Regions from separate parts of the Paenibacillus sp. PSB04 genome, predicted to be linked through region 2. Evidence: a T-box and tRNA genes for the amino acid it is inferred to sense, from the RefSeq annotation. Region 2 holds a T-box; the other holds one or more tRNA genes.
The links. The T-box of region 2 lies ahead of K2F33_RS15315 (valine--tRNA ligase). A T-box ahead of a tRNA ligase gene usually reads a tRNA of that ligase, here a tRNA-Val.

Region 1: it encodes a tRNA-Val, which carries the amino acid that the T-box ahead of K2F33_RS15315 (valine--tRNA ligase) is inferred to sense. The anticodon was not compared.

The regions. Positions count from the first base shown of each region.
Region 1 covers NZ_CP081301.1:3,737,792-3,745,774, reverse strand. The annotation lists gene K2F33_RS17285 (aminotransferase class I/II-fold pyridoxal phosphate-dependent enzyme) at 1-661, shown strand, start outside; gene K2F33_RS17280 (DUF1292 domain-containing protein) at 763-1,080, opposite strand; gene K2F33_RS17275 (copper amine oxidase) at 1,175-1,726, opposite strand; gene K2F33_RS17270 (hypothetical protein) at 1,922-2,113, opposite strand; gene K2F33_RS17265 (MBL fold metallo-hydrolase) at 2,246-2,983, shown strand; gene K2F33_RS17260 (DUF3892 domain-containing protein) at 3,090-3,329, opposite strand; gene K2F33_RS17255 (GNAT family N-acetyltransferase) at 3,420-3,863, opposite strand; gene K2F33_RS17250 (hypothetical protein) at 4,251-4,448, opposite strand; tRNA gene K2F33_RS17245 (tRNA-Val) at 4,616-4,688, shown strand; gene K2F33_RS17240 (hypothetical protein) at 4,780-5,097, opposite strand; gene K2F33_RS17235 (YjfB family protein) at 5,272-5,451, shown strand; gene K2F33_RS17230 (hypothetical protein) at 5,655-5,849, shown strand; gene K2F33_RS17225 (hypothetical protein) at 6,016-6,189, shown strand; gene K2F33_RS17220 (glycerophosphodiester phosphodiesterase) at 6,267-7,007, opposite strand; gene K2F33_RS17215 (mechanosensitive ion channel protein MscL) at 7,181-7,342, shown strand; gene K2F33_RS17210 (hypothetical protein) at 7,376-7,867, opposite strand; gene K2F33_RS17205 (sporulation protein YjcZ) at 7,972-7,983, opposite strand, start outside.
Region 2 covers NZ_CP081301.1:3,326,187-3,334,169, reverse strand. The annotation lists gene murC (UDP-N-acetylmuramate--L-alanine ligase) at 1-613, opposite strand, end outside; gene K2F33_RS15320 (bifunctional folylpolyglutamate synthase/dihydrofolate synthase) at 618-1,994, opposite strand; gene K2F33_RS15315 (valine--tRNA ligase) at 2,040-4,706, opposite strand; T-box leader at 4,765-5,022, opposite strand; gene K2F33_RS15310 (LysM peptidoglycan-binding domain-containing protein) at 5,300-6,748, opposite strand; gene K2F33_RS15305 (RluA family pseudouridine synthase) at 6,878-7,774, opposite strand; gene hemL (glutamate-1-semialdehyde 2,1-aminomutase) at 7,771-7,983, opposite strand, start outside.

The DNA.
Region 1 (7,983 bases), 410 kb from region 2:
TACCTCCAGACGGAACCTGGCGCTGAACGGATATGCCATGGCCCAAAGTGCCATCGACATGGCGCAGTCCGCCCGCAAGCAAATCAATGAAATTGAAGGTCTCTACTGCTTCGGCAAGGAAATTCTCGGCGGGGAAGCGACTTACGATTATGATCCGACCAAGCTGACCATCCATGTCCGCCATTTGGGCATCACCGGTTATGAGACCGAAAACTGGCTTCGCGAAAAGTATAATATCGAAGTCGAGCTGAGCGACATGTACAACATCCTGTGCCTGATTACGCCAGGGGATAACGAGGAGACCATCTCCATCCTGGTGAATGCACTCCGCGAGCTGGCACAGACCTACTATAATGTAAACACAGCCAACGAGCTGGTTGTTAAAATTCCGGAAATTCCGCAGCTGTCCCTCATTCCAAGGGATGCCTTCTACGGGGATACGGAAGTCATTCCGTTCAAGGAATCGGCCGGACGCATTATCGCCGAGTTTATTTATGTGTATCCGCCGGGCATTCCGATCCTTCTTCCGGGAGAGGTTATCTCCCAGGACAATATCGACTACATTGTCGACCATGTGGACGTCGGGCTGCCGGTAAAAGGACCGGAAGACCGGTATATCCAAAACGTCAAGGTCATTGTGGAAACCGATCCGATTTTTTAATACGCGCGGCTGTTTACCGCCTGCACCAAAAAAAGAAAACCCCTGTCCCGCTTTCGCTGCGGTTCGGGGGTTTCTTGGTGTAGGGCTTGTGGCGAAAAGGATTACTCCTGGTCCAACTGGGCAACCAGCTCGTTATAAGCGGCTTCCACCTTGTTCCATTCTTCTTCGTCTTCAATATTGTAAAGCATCATTTCCTCGTCCTCTTCCTCGACGCGAAGGATGATGCCGTCCGCTTCAGGATTCTCACGTTCCAGCAGCAGTGCATAAACGTTCTCGCCTACATCGAATGTTTCGACAAGAACCATTTCCACGTCTTTGCCGTTCTCATCTGTCAGCGTCAGAACAAATTCCTCATGCTCGTGATCATGGTCATGATCATGATTGCAGGCTTCGCCGTGTTCATGCTTGTGATCGCTCATTTTAACAAAAACCTCACTTATGGTTGGAATGGATCATACCACCGTATCGTATCACGTCCGCATGATCTGGTCAATTTATCCTCCTCGGGGGTTGTCAGTTCAGCGCAGTGATCACTTTTTGCGATACGAGGACGTAATCGCTGGTCTTGGTGGCTTTAATGTAGAACCCCACTTTATATTTGCCCGCGCTGCTGAAATCATACGTAAAATCGTAAGTCCGGAACCAGAAATTATCCTTCTGGCTGCCGCTCACGTCCTGAGACTGGATATCCTTGACCTTTCCCGAAGGATCTGTAATAGCCACCTTTACGCTCGCCACATCGTCCGATAGGCTGTCCACCTGGCAGAATACGTTAAACTTGAGCTTCCCTTTATTGACGTTACCGAAGACGGTATCTCCATTAAACAGAAATATATGTACGTTAGGCTTAATGAATTCAACCTTGTTCGTATCTGAATTAAACTTTACGACCCCGTCAAACTCCCGAATCGGGACATAGGTTTTGCCGTCGATGATATAACCGCCGTCCTGGATTTCCTTGCCGTTCATCCACACCCTGACTTTTTGGGTAATTGAATCTGCAAACACAGAACCCCCCATCAGGGAAAAGGCGAATACGCATACCATAACTTTCTTCCAATTCATCTTGTTCGTTTCCCTCCATTTCCATCGTGATGTTGTATGTATATACGAAAAGTACAAACGCAAGTTGCGCTGTCCATACGGGCAAAACTCACATTTTTTCTCAAAAGTGAAGGAATTTTGTTCCAGGAATACAAAAAAAGCCCCACCTTGTGGGACTATAGCTCCAAATTTTGGTTCAGTTCCTAATTTCTCTCCTTATTTCTTGGTTAAAATACAGGGCACCCCTTTGCCGATCGCACCCGGAACTCTCATCCGTGCCGCGTACGCCATTCCCCGGGCACAGGGCGTTTTACAGGCCTCGCATACGTCGGAGGTCACGAGCCTCATGCCTCGGATGACCTTTTCCCCTTTGGCTTGTGCCGGTTTTTTGCTTTTTCCCTTCGCCATGACAAAACCCCATTTCGCGCGTTTACAGCATATTATGGGGGTAGATGGAAATTGGGAACTGTGGTGTATAATGAAAGAAAAAAATACGAACGGCATGCTCGGCATGCCGCTCATTCACAGGAGGATCAACCGATGAGCTTGCAGCTTCAGATGCTGGGGACAGGCAGCGCTTTTGCCAAAAAGTATTTCAACAATAATGCCCTGCTCGGGGACGGGTCGTTCACTTTGCTGATCGATTGCGGAATTACGGCCCCCCTCGCCCTTCACCAACTGGGCAAAACGTTTAATGACTTGGATGCCGTGCTGATCACCCATATTCATGGCGATCATGTCGGCGGCCTGGAGGAGCTTGCCTTCCAGATGAAATACGCGTACCATCGCAAAATGAAGCTTTATATCGCGGAAGCTTTGCGTGATGTGCTGTGGGAGCACACGCTGAAGGGCGGTCTGTCCCAACCCGGCCAAATCACCTGCCTCGAGGACGCCTTCGATGTACATACGCTTCAACCGGGAGTTCCCTGCCGCCTGTCGGAGCAAATCGAGCTGGAGCTCATCCCGAACCGCCACATTCCGGGCAAAGACAGCTTCTCCCTCTATATTAACGGCCGGATTTTCTACAGCGCGGACATGACCTTCGACCCCGGGCTGCTGGACAAGCTCGTAGGGGAACGCGGCTGTGATACGATCCTGCACGAGGTCCAGCTGGAAGGACCGGGCGAGGTTCATACGACGCTCAGTGAGCTGCTATCGCTGGCGGAGCCGGTTCAGCGTATGATCCGATTGATGCATTATGCGGATAATAAAGACGAGTTTGTAGGAAAAACCGGAGAAATGACCTTCCTTGAGCAAGGGCACGTATATACGCTGTAACCCTTGCTGGTCGATGTGGATTACGGGTGAAAAAACACAGCCGGCTGCAGAAAGATGAACCTTCTCTGCAGCCGGCTGTTATTTTTGGAAACATGACGCTCGTCTTTTATTCAAAAGTAGGCAAGTTATCGAGATTATTCGACGGATCGCCGTCGGCGTCCCCGCGGATGTACATCTCGCCGTCACGGCCTTTAAAGACGTTTACTCCGGCAATGGCACCCGCTTTTACTTCCTGCAGCGCCTGCTCGTAATCGAGCACCCGGCCCGACGACGTTTGAAAGGCCGTCAAGTCGCCGTCACCGTTCTTCTGTACTGCGATAAATTGTTCTCTTCCCGGGTTTCCCATCGATATCCACTCCTTAAGTTGTCATGATATATCAAGGTGACATATGGATATCGTTCCCTGAGAACATGGATTTATACGAAGAAACGAAGCCTACAGTGTTTTCTTCATACGGACATGCGGAATGCCCGCGTCATCGAACGGCTCCTTGGAAATGACCTCGTAGCCTTGTTTTGCATAGAACTGTTCAGCTTGGCACTGTGCATCCAGGATGGAATAGGCCAGCCCCAGTTCCCTCGCCCGCTCTTCCATCGCCATCAGCAAAATGCGGCCGAACCCGTGGGTGCGGAACTCGCGGCGAACCGCGATTCGCTGCATCTTGGCGGTATCGCTGTTATAATAAATGATCCGGCCGGTGGCCACATACTGATCCTTGTCCTGAAGGAGGATATGATGAACATTGTCGCTGATCACATCGTATTCGTCGATCTCCAGGTCGGCGGGCACGTTTTGTTCCTTGACGAACACCTCCTGGCGGATGTCCAGCGCATGTTCCAGCTGCTCGGGGGTCGTCACGTATACTATTTCTGCAGGCATCGGTTACCCTCTCTTTCATGCAATCAATATAAAAAACACGATTGAATCATTATACAAAAAAATGATTTTCCTGTATAGTTGACTCATGAGAGCTCTATGGAAGGGAGACCATGGATCGTTATGGGCATGACCATTGCGCTGATCGTCATTTTATCAGCCATCTTAATCTATTCTTTCATTTATGTCATCCAAAAAGGGTATTCGCGCAAATGGGATGAGGAATAAGAAAAACGTTTATCGACGAACACTCACGGAAGATAGACCGCGTTTTGCGGAAGTTTTTCTTCAGTTATAAGGAAACCGAATCTCCGATGCAAATACTTTCTTATATCTTAAAAAAAGAGGGCCGGTGCAGTCGGAGCACGGGCCCTTGTCTTGTCCAAAGAATCAGGGCGGCGTAATAGGGCCCTTGGAATACACATCCTCGCTGACCGATTTGCCGTAAACGTCCAGCATAATCGGTGAATCGGCCATGGTTGAACCGGGCTTGATCGGCTCCTGCGCATCCGAAAACTCACCCGCGGGGGAGCATCCGGCAAGCAGCAGGCACATCCCTGCCGCGAGCAGCCCGCCTTTGTTCGGCATACCGTGCCACTCCTTCTGTTTCGAAATATACTTTAGTTTTCGCCCGTTTGGATAGCTTCTAATCATGAGCGGCAAACAAATTGTGCATGCCATTCACCGTGAGCAAAATAAAATGATTGACAGCTAACTATGGCGCTGTTATTATATTAAATGTATCTGACTTATACGATCTGCTAGCTCAGCTGGGAGAGCACCATCTTGACAGGGTGGGGGTCAGTGGTTCGAGCCCACTGCAGATCATCTATAGAAACTCTTGAAGCTTAAGGCTTCAAGAGTTTTTTTGTTCACAATTAGCCGCAGAGTTTTAACCCTGTCCCGTTAAGATAATCATCTATTTTGATCCCATATGGACCTCCGCCGTGTTTGCAAAGGAAAGCGTTACATACGATATCTCAGGTTTCACATTTTCCAACAAAGGTGGGGTAACCAAATGAGTAAATTCTTTTTCCACGAACATGATCACGGCCATCGCTGCCATGTCCGCAAACCAAAACCAGTCGTCCTCAAAAAAGAAATCAAGAAAACGATATTCGTCAAAGTGGACTGGGAACCTGTAATCAAAAAGGTTCACAAAGAAAAGCATGTTTCCTGCCATAAAATTCACAAACAGCACCACCACTTCAAAAAACGCCACCATAAAAGATGCCACTGTCGCGATCACTTCGGTGGAGACATGTATTAATTCCGGATTTTTCGGATGAAATCAGCATGACACCTCCCTGATCGCACGCCCGGGAACTTGGTTCCCGGGCGGCATCTATTTTATAAATCACACCGAAAATCCGATAACATAGATGTTACCCATTTTACATAGAGGAGGCTTATGATGGATATCCCTGCTTTATCGATGGCCATGAGCCAGTCCCGGCTGGCTCAAAATGTGAGCATCCAGGTGCTTAAAATCGCTAAGGATCAAGCCTCGCAGGACGGTCAATCCCTGGTCAAAATGCTGGATAGCAGCGCCGCACCCCATTTGGGAAACCGTCTAGACATCCGGATTTAACTGCTCGGCATTCTTTTCTGCCCCTCCAGACGGAGGGTTTTTTTATTTTTCAGCACAACCGTTCAAATTAAATTCATATTTTAGGTCCATATCCCCACCAATCAAACATTCGTTCTCTATCCAACAGACGAAAATTATCTTATGATAAAGATAGTTATTGATACAAAAGTCTTACCAGTATGTGGATACGGGAGAATAGTCTCATGGAAAAGGAAATTGAAATGGCGATCCGCCGCGGCCATCAATTATTCGTTCAAAATTTGGATGGTGAATCCATTACCGGCATCCCCGAGAAATCCGATGATCCGGGCACTTTAAAGATGCGGACGGTGTACGGCTCCATGTGGATTCCGCTGGATGAAGTCGGCCATCTGTCACGCCTCATTCATATTCGTTAATATTCGCTGCCCTGCCTGGGCGGCTTTATTTTTTTATATAACGATTAACCTTTCGTCTCGGAAGGTGCAGGAAAATGTGGTTCAGCAGCACTTGGAACGGTTTATCCTTACATATAAGGAACACACTATGGAAGTACCAACGATTCTATAGGAAGGACGTGTGGCGATGAATACACCGAATGAAGAGGATCGTTTCCCCGGGGTCGATCCCATTCCGGATCCCGATCATGAAACGCCGTCATCCACGGACATGATTGAAGACGTGCTGGAAGAAGGGGCGCGGGAATTGAAGAAAGGTAAACATCCGTCGAACGGGGATTCACCGGATCATCAAGGGTGACGCGTTCCCTCACTGTTCTGGAGACGTTTACGGGCACAAAATAACCCGATGCCGCCGTGGCATCGGGTTATCGGTGTTTAAGAGCGCACTGAAGCGCTCAGCAGCGCAGCCAGCTTATCCGGGTAGTCGGTGATGATCCCCGCTGCCCCTGCGTCGATAAGACGCCGCATTTCCTCTTCTTCGTTGACCGTCCATGGGTGGTATACCTTACCGGCCGCCTTCGCTCCCGCCACAAATTCAGACAGCACCGCAAAATGGTAGGCGTGCAGGGCGTCGGCTTCAACGCTGCGGGCATATTCCCACGGCTCATACAGTCCCTCCATGTACAAAATGCCGGTGCGGATTTCTGGCGCGAGCTGCTTGCAGAGCCGCAGGGAATAGTGATTGAAGCTTGAGATGACGATTCGCTCACTCAGGTTATAGCTTCTTACCATGTCGATGACCTTCTCCTCAAGCCCTGCATAAGGTACCTTCGTATTTTTCAACTCGATGTTGACGACGGTCCCGGTGTCCTGAACCAGCTCCAGCAGCTCTTCCAGCAGCGGAAGGCGCTCCTCCGCAAAATCGGGATGGAACCAGCTGCCGGCGTCCAGCTTGCGCAGCTCTTCCAGGTCATGGTCTTTGACCCACCCGCTCCCGTTTGTCGTACGGGACAACGTTTCGTCGTGAATCAGGACAAGCCGGCCGTCCCGGGTTAACTGAACATCGGTTTCAATCCCTGTGGCACCAAGCTCCAAACTGCGGGCAAAAGCGGCCATCGTATTTTCCGGACATACGGCAGATGCGCCCCGGTGGGCAAAATTAATAATCGAATCCAATTTCTCTCAACCTCCCGACTGGTATTCTCGCAAACCTTACCAACTTATCGTACCCGTCATATGTAATGCGAGTATAAACCGTAGAGTTTACAAACCGCTCCATCCAAATTGATTCCTCTCTGATGGTTGTATTTTATCATGGATTTATCCCGCATATAAGGAGGTATTCGATCATGATCGTGTTTGACGTCATCGTCCACGGAGAAGTCAAAGAAACCATCCGGCCGGCCACCCAGCGGCTGCAGCATATCCTCGCCTACGTCACCGAAGAGGCCAAGATCCTCAGCAAAAAATACGGAACGGCCGTTAACTTAAGCCGGAGAATCATTTATTGACCGGAAGGGGATCGGTACTCGATCGCCTTTTTTTTATGTCGATACACGCTTTTCTTTTCTCGTCTCTACGCACGGATGGGCCTCAAGAACATGCTGCGCCTCGATGCTTCGCTCCTTACTGCACTCCACTATGACCATAAAATGCCCCTGAATCAGCAGCTTCTCATAGTTTTCTGCATCCCCTTCGGGGACGCCAATCCCCACCAGACTGACAATCAGCCCGTCGTTCTTCCCGCCAACTTCCGCCCCCCCAAGTTTGGCCGCTGCCGGTCCCGATGCCCAGGTGACTTGATCCCGCAGCGTCAGGCTGGAGGTTAAATCCCGGATTTCGCCGAACAACCCGCTGGTACCATGCCTGGACACGGGTTCTTTCAAGCCGGTATCCCGGCATACGATAGATAACTGTCTCTTGTCAAGGGCAAGCAGCGACACGTCCTTTTTGTCAAAATGACGCTCCCAAAGCGCGCTGACCGCCAGCGCCGTATCCTGTCTCGTCCGGAACAATGCGATCACGAGTTGGTTCATCCTCAATCCCTCCCAGGTTAAATGACTGTATGTAATTAGGTAAACTAACGCGGGCATAAAAAAACATCCCGGCCGAATACCGCCAGGATGTGTTGTGTTACGCCTTAACAAAAACA
Region 2 (7,983 bases):
GGCTCAAAAACTGCACATAAGCGCTCTTCAGCTTCTCGAAATCGCCGTCGTAGTTTTCAAGATGATCTGCCTCAATGTTCGTCACGATGCCGAGCCACGGATGGTACTGCAAAAAGGAGCCGTCGCTCTCATCCGCCTCAGCCACCACGTAGTCCCCTTTGCCGGCTTTGGCGTTCGTGCCGACGTTCATAATTTCCCCGCCGATAATAAACGTCGGATCTGCGCCGCATTCCTCCATGGCGAGTGCAATCATGGACGATGTAGTTGTCTTGCCGTGTGCTCCCGCAACGGCGATGCCCTTGCGCTCATTCAGCAATCTGGCCAGCATTTGCGAGCGGTGAAGGATCGGAATGTTCAGATGCTCCGCCTCTCTTCGTTCCACGTTGTCCTTGGGAAGCGCCGTCGAATAGACGACCAAATCCGCTCCGTGAACCTGCTCGGCCGTATGGCCTATATAAATTTTGGCTCCCTTGGCAGCCAGTTTTTCCGTTAATTCCTGGGCAGCCACGTCCGAACCCGTGACCGTATATCCCATTTCCAGCATAACCCGTGCGATGGCGCTCATCCCGTAGCCACCAATACCGATAAAATGAACATGTTCAGAATTCAACAGATTTTCACCAACCTTTTTCAGAATCGGTCTGACCCAGCAGGGCTGCCCGCACATCAGAAATCAAATACAGCGTGCCGGACACCACTGCCAAATCCCCCGGTTCTGTCCGTGACTTAAGTATGTCTAGCGCGTGTTTCCAATCCGGTTCTACGATGATCTGCAAACCTGGTTTGCCGTGAGAATGCTTCAGCCGCTCCACAATGTCCAGCAAAGCATCAGCGTCCATTTTTTTTCGGAAATCCGGCTCGGTCAGGATAAGCGTATCCACTATTGGAAGTATATGCTTCAAAGAGGACTCATGATGCTTATTTGACAGCATTCCCATCATCAAATTTAACTGTTTAAAGTGATAATGCCTTTGCAGGCTCTTGCTGAGGCTCTCCAGCCCCTCCGGATTATGCGCCCCGTCCAGAACAATCCGCGGAGAATCGCCCACTTCTTCGAGCCGGCCGGCCCACTTCGTATCCCGGAACCCCTTCAGCAGATCCTCATCGTCCATGACAAAAGCCATGTACTGCCGCAGCACTTCCAGCGCCATCATCGCGCCGGCGGCATTGGCAATCTGGTGCTCGCCCTTCATCCCGATGCTCAGATCCAGCTCGCGGAAAGGACCTTTGAAATGGAACGTCTGTAACGAACCGTCCAAACCGGTATATTCGTAGGTGAACTGCTCTCCCGCCAAATACAGCGTGGCGCGGCACTCTTCGGCTTTTTGCTTCAGCACCTCAATGACTTCCGGCTGGTTCACGCAGCTGACCACCGGAACGCCTGGTTTGATAATGCCGGCCTTTTCCGTGGCGATTTCCACAAGCGTATCGCCAAGAATATCGGTGTGGTCCATCCCGACATTGGTGATGATGGAGACGATGGGGTGAACGATGTTCGTTACATCCAGCCTTCCCCCGAGCCCGGTCTCCCATACAACCACGTCAGGGTAGCATTCCTCGGCATAATACAGGATCGCCAAAGCCGTGGACACTTCGAACATCGTCGGCGATCCGAGCTCCGTGGCCGCAATTTCCTGCACCGCAGGGTACAGGCGGTTCGCCAGGGAGAGCAGCACCTCCTCCGGAATGTCTTCCCCGTTGTACTGAAAGCGGTTCGTGAATTTGGTGATATACGGCGAAGTATACGTGCCTACCGAATAACCGCTTTGCAGAAGTACACGGGTCAAGTAAGCGCATGTCGACCCTTTCCCGTTCGTACCGGCGACATGAATGAATTTCAGCCTCCGGTGCGGGTTCCCGAACTTCTCCATTAACGTTTCGATCCGCTGCATCCCCGGTCTGATCCCAAACGGAATCAGACCGTTAATCCAATTCGCCGCCTCTTCATATGTGCGCAGAGAAGCCTCCCGTCCGGCTTCCAATTGATCCCCCATACCATTCACCTTCTGAATTTTAGTTAAGTTTCTGCTGCGTCGTGATCAGCCTCTCAGCTCTTCGATCCGTGCGATGACTTTGCTGCGTTTATCGGAATAGTCGGCCATCTTGGCCTTCTCCTCTTCAATGACTTTTGCCGGCGCTTTCGCCACAAAGCCTTCATTGGCCAGCTTTTTCTCCACCCGCTGCACTTCGCTGTTCAGATGCTGCAGCTCTTTCTCCAGCCGCGCAATCTCCTGGTCAATGTCGATCAGACCGGCAAGCGGCAGGTACAGCTCGGCACCGGTAATCACGGCAGTCATCGCCTTGTCCGGTGTCGTCAGGTCGAGACCTGCCGTAAAGCTCGAGGTGTTGCAGAAGCGCTGAACGTATACTTCGTTCCGGTTCACGATCTGCAGCACTTGCTCGTCGCCCGCCTTCAGCATCAGCTCGATCTTCTTGCTCATCGGAACATTAACCTCTGCGCGGATGTTGCGAACGGCACGGATGGCATCCATCAGCAGCGACATCTCGGCTGCAGCTTCGGCATCCTCGAAGGCTGGATCATACTCCGGCCATGCCGCAAGCGTGATCGTTTCCCCTTCGTGAGGCAGATGCTGCCAAATTTCTTCGGAGATGAACGGCATAAACGGATGAATCATCCGCAGCGTGCGGTCCAGCACATAGCTAAGCACCGACTGCGTCGTTTTCTTGGCGCTCACATTGTCTCCGTACAAAGAGAGTTTGGCAAACTCAATGTACCAGTCACAGAGGTCATCCCAAATGAAGTTATACAGGAGCCGGCCCGTTTCACCAAATTCGTAGGCATCTATTAGACGCGTAATGTCACGGGAAGTTTCGTTCAGGCGGTGGAGAATCCAGCGGTCCGCCGTGCTGAGCTCTCCGCTTATGTCAATGTCGTCATATGTGAATCCTTCCAGATTCATCAGAGCGAAACGGGAGGCATTCCAGATTTTATTGGCAAAGTTGCGCGCCTGCTCCACGCGTTCCCACCGGAAGCGCAGATCCTGCCCCGGCGTGCTGCTCGTGGAGATCATGTAGCGCATCGCATCTGCGCCGTACCGTTCGATGACGTCGAGCGGATCAACGCCGTTGCCGAGCGACTTGGACATTTTCCGTCCTTCGGAATCCCGGACCAGTCCGTGCATCAGCACGTCCTTGAACGGAATTTCGCCCGTAAATTCCAGCGCGGTAAAGATCATCCGGGCTACCCAGAAATAGATGATGTCATAGCCCGTAACGAGCACGTTCGTCGGATAATAACGTTCCAGATCCGCCGTCTGCTCCGGCCAGCCGAGGGTAGAGAACGGCCACAGCGCCGAACTGAACCAAGTGTCCAGAACGTCGTTGTCCTGCGTAAGCTCGGTGCTTCCGCATTTGGAGCATTGAGTTACATCCTCATGGGCTACGTGGATCTCGCCGCAGGATTCGCAGTACCAAGCCGGAATCCGGTGTCCCCACCACAGCTGACGGGAAATACACCAATCCCGGACGTTTTCGATCCAGTTCAGGTACGTTTTCTCGAAACGATCCGGAACGAAGCGTACCCCTTTGCCCGCCTTTTGCGCCTCGATGGCTCTTTCCGCGAGCGGCTGCATTTTAACGAACCACTGCGTCGACAGGTAAGGCTCGACTACGGCGCCTGTGCGCTCACTATGCCCTACCTGGTGCACATGGTCTTCGATTTTGATCAGCACGCCGAGATCCTTCAAATCCTGAACGATCTGCTTGCGGCAATCGGCCCGGTCCATGCCTTCGTACTTCGCGGCCTGGTCATTCATCGTGCCGGTCTCGTCCATCACGATGATTTGCGGCAGATCGTGGCGCAATCCCACCTCAAAATCGTTCGGGTCGTGTGCCGGAGTAATTTTCACGGCGCCGCTGCCGAATTCGCGTTCCACGTACTCGTCGGCAATAATCGGAATTTCGCGTCCGACAATCGGAAGCACGAGCATCTTGCCGATCATATCCTTGTAGCGCTCGTCTTTTGGATGAACCGCTACCGCCGTATCGCCAAGCATCGTCTCAGGACGCGTGGTCGCTACCGTAATGTGGCCGCTTCCGTCCTTCAGCGGATACTGCAAATGATACAGATGACCGTTGACTTCTTTATATTCAACCTCAATATCGGACAAGGCGGTTCTGGCGGCCGGATCCCAGTTGATGATCTTTTTGCCGCGGTAGATCAGCCCTTTTTCATAGAGTTTCACGAAAACTTCGCGAACCGCCTTCGACAGACCTTCGTCAAGCGTAAACCGCTCTCTGGAGTAATCCAGCGAAAAGCCCATTTTGGCCCACTGTTCATGAATCGTTTCCGCGTATTGGTCCTTCCATTCCCACACTTTCTCCAGGAACTTCTCGCGCCCCAGGTCGTGGCGGCTAATATTCTGCTCACGCAGCTTCTGCTCCACCTTGGTCTGCGTCGCGATGCCCGCATGGTCCGAGCCCGGAAGCCACAAGGCGTCGTACCCCTGCATCCGCTTCGTGCGAATCAGAATATCCTGCAGGGTAAAGTCGAGGGCGTGCCCGATATGGAGCATCCCCGTTACGTTTGGCGGCGGAATCACGATCGTATACGGCTCAGCCTCGGGCTTCTGCCCGGCTTTGAAATACTGGCCGTCGATCCAGTATTTGTACCATTTCTTTTCGGCCGATTTCGGGTCATACGTCGTCGGCATCCCGGTTGTTGCTTGGTTTTCCTGGTCTGTCATATTGTTCATCCTCCATCACAAGATCAGCTTTGCCAAAAATACAAAAAACCTTTCGTCCTCAAAGGACGAAAGGCTGTTCTTTCGCGGTACCACCTTTGTTTTGCGACAGCAAGCACAAACACGCATGCCTTCGCAACACTTCGTACAGATAACGGCTGCAGCCGGCCGGCTCTACCTCCCGCGCCTTCGGACGCAAGTGCTCAAACCGACAACTTCCGGGCGACTTCGGACAGCTGCATCCTGCGGAATCTTCCAGCGCTGCAATTCCGCTCTCTGAAGGGCAATACCGCCTACTCTTCCCGTTCATCGTTTTTGTGAAGATGGTGAAATGGATCATTTTTCAGCGAAGCTGAAGCGTTTCATATCGCAAGAAAAACTTCCGCCAAATTCAGGATGTCTTCTGTATTTGACGTTCGTTGATGTTTTTCTGCAAAACATATACTCCATAATAACGCGCTTCATGTCGATAGTCAACTTCCCTTAGTCCAAAGTGCAGGACCATTTTCCCGTGTTCGGGCAGACCTCATCCCGGGCACAAAAAAAAAGAGCCCGGCGCCGCAAAGCGCCAGGCTCTTCTGATTGCCTCAAAATCGTTACGGAATATACAGAATTTGACCTTCCTGCACGGTCTGGTCCGCCAGCCGGTTGTACAGCACAAGCTCCCGCGGCGTCAGCTGATAACGGTCGGCGATCGTCTCGAGCGTCTCCTCCCGCTGAACGATGCACAGCCGGACCTTACGGAACGGAGTCTGCTCGGAGATACTGCCGAGGAACAGGTTCTTCCATTTGATATCATCGGCTTCAGCAGCACCCGCGCTGGCGATGGCATCAGCAGCCTGCTGCTCCTCCTGCGCCTGCTGGTACTCAAGCTCCTTGATCGAACGGCTTGAGGACAAGATCGAGGAAAAGCCGATCGCTTCCTTCTCGCCGGACTCGGGTTCCTTCTTGCTTCCGAGCGCAATCCGCATTTCCCGGTCTTCAGGCGGTTCTTCCTGCTGAACTTTATCCTGGAAAGCTCCAAACGGGAACGTAGGCTCGCTGAACGGGTCTTTACCCGCCGCGTTCAAATAGATGTCTTCTTCCTGCTCTTCATCCGCCTGAACCGCCGTCGCTTCCGGATGCAGCAGCTCCGACTCCTCTTCATGCTCAAAATGCCACTTGTTCGGGTACTGGGGCTCCGCTGTCCGCTCCGATGGTTCCTTGTCCGTATGTAAAGCGGATAATCCGGCCACCTGCGGCGGAGGCGCTGCCGCTTCCCGCTCAGGTTCGTGGGCAGATTCCCATGCGGTAGACGGCGCAGTTTCGCGGGAATCGGACGCCTGAGGCACAGCCGCTTCCTCCGGCTCGGACGGAGGAACAGCAGCCGCTTGCCATGCGGCTTCCCAGGCTGCCGCTTCCCGTGCTTCATCCGAGTCACTGGCTTCCGCAGCTTCGATCGGAACCTGTTCCGGCTGCTCTGCCTGAATTTGGGACTGAGGCGGCGTAAAGGATGGAGCCGGTGCGGTCCAGACAGGCGCAGGGTCGTCTGGCGGCGTGAATTCACGCTGTTCCGGTTCTGCCGAAGCCGGCTCTTCCTCCCGCTCTTGCGCGAAGATCGCCGCTTCCTCCGGAAGGTCCTCATCCGGTGCATGAACCACCGTGAATTCGTCCGCTTTCCAGGCGGGTGATTCCGCGACCTGAGTCTCGATGCCGCGCAGAGAAAGAACGCCCGTAATATTCAGGCTCCGTTTGGACAGCAGGTCGACGTCAAAATTCTCGATTTCCACCGCAATGTCATCCAGCGAGGTTACCCGGTTCAAGGGAACCGTAATCTCCACTGGAATGAAATGCTCCAGCCGCTGCGTCCCTTCTTCCTCACCTTCGCTTCTGTACAGCCCCGACAGGAGCAGATGCCCGCGCAGACTGGCTTGTTCGTCCTGGCTGATCACTTGAATATGCGGAAGCAGCTCGATTTCCTCGAGTTCTTCGATACCCGCCACGTCTTCGTTTAAATGGATGCGTTCGTAAATGTCAAAGCGTAAACCGTAGGACTGGTCAAACACAAATAACGTCCTCCTTTTCGGCATATTTCTAACCGTGGGCCATCCCCACAGCACGAGCCAAAATCGTTACTCGTTCTATTTATATGCTTTAAAAAGAGGAGCATGCCAGTTTTCATATGATACTTAGGTTTACGCTCTCACAAGGGCTTTGAGACGCTCCATATCCTCGGGCCACGGATCGCTCACCTCAATCTGCTCGCGTGTGAGCGGATGGGCGAAAGAGAGACGCTCCCCGTGAAGCGCCTGCCTGCCGATGGCGGACATGCTTCCGCCGTACAAGGCATCGCCCAGCAGCGGGTGACCGACATGACTGAGATGAACGCGGATCTGATGCGTCCTTCCGGTTTCCAGTTCCAAATAGACGAGGCTGGCTTGATTCCCGGCTTCTGCGTGGAGAATCCGGGTCACCGCAGATTGCCCTCCCGGAGACACCCGTCTGCGCTGCTTGTGATGGCGGTCCTTGCCGATGGGCAGGTCGATGACCTTCATCTCCGCAGGGATCCGCCCCTCGACAAAGGCGGCGTAAATCCGCGAAATCCGCTTGCCGCTCATCTCCTTGTCCAGCACAAGCTGCGCCCAGTCATTTTTGGCATACAGCACGGGCCCGGTGGTATGCTGGTCGAGCCGATGAATATGCCTGACCGCAATCTCTTCCCCTTGCATCTGATAATGGGCGGCCACGGCATGATCCAACGTGATTTCGTCGGTGTGCCCATCCGGGTGAACCTTCATCCCGGCAGGCTTGTGAACGACCAGGCAGAAGTCGTCCTCGTACAGCACGGTGAGATCCGTCCAGATCGGCTCGATCCCCGCCTTGCGGGAAGCAAAAAGGGCCAGCCGAAGCCGGTCCCCTTTCCACTCGATGCCATTTGATGCCTGAAGCTGTCCAAGCAGCTTCTCCGGCAGGCCTGCCTCGTTCAGCAGCCACGCCGCGGCCGCCGCTTCGCGGTCCGCGGCCGATGCGATTTTTTTGCCCGGAGCCAGCTCCAGCCATTCCCCGCGCCGGAGCCAGTGGTTCAGGCTCACAGCTGCTTAAGGGCGTTGTAATTGGCTTCAATCGTCGCATCGATGTCTTCGATGCTGTGGGCAGCCGATACAAACATCCCCTCAAATTGGGAAGGAGCCACGCTCACGCCTTCCTCAATCAGATTGCCGAAATATTTGGTGAAGCGCGGAATGTCGCTCGTCTTCGCCGTATCGTAATTCACGACAGGCCCTTCCGTGAAGAAAGGACA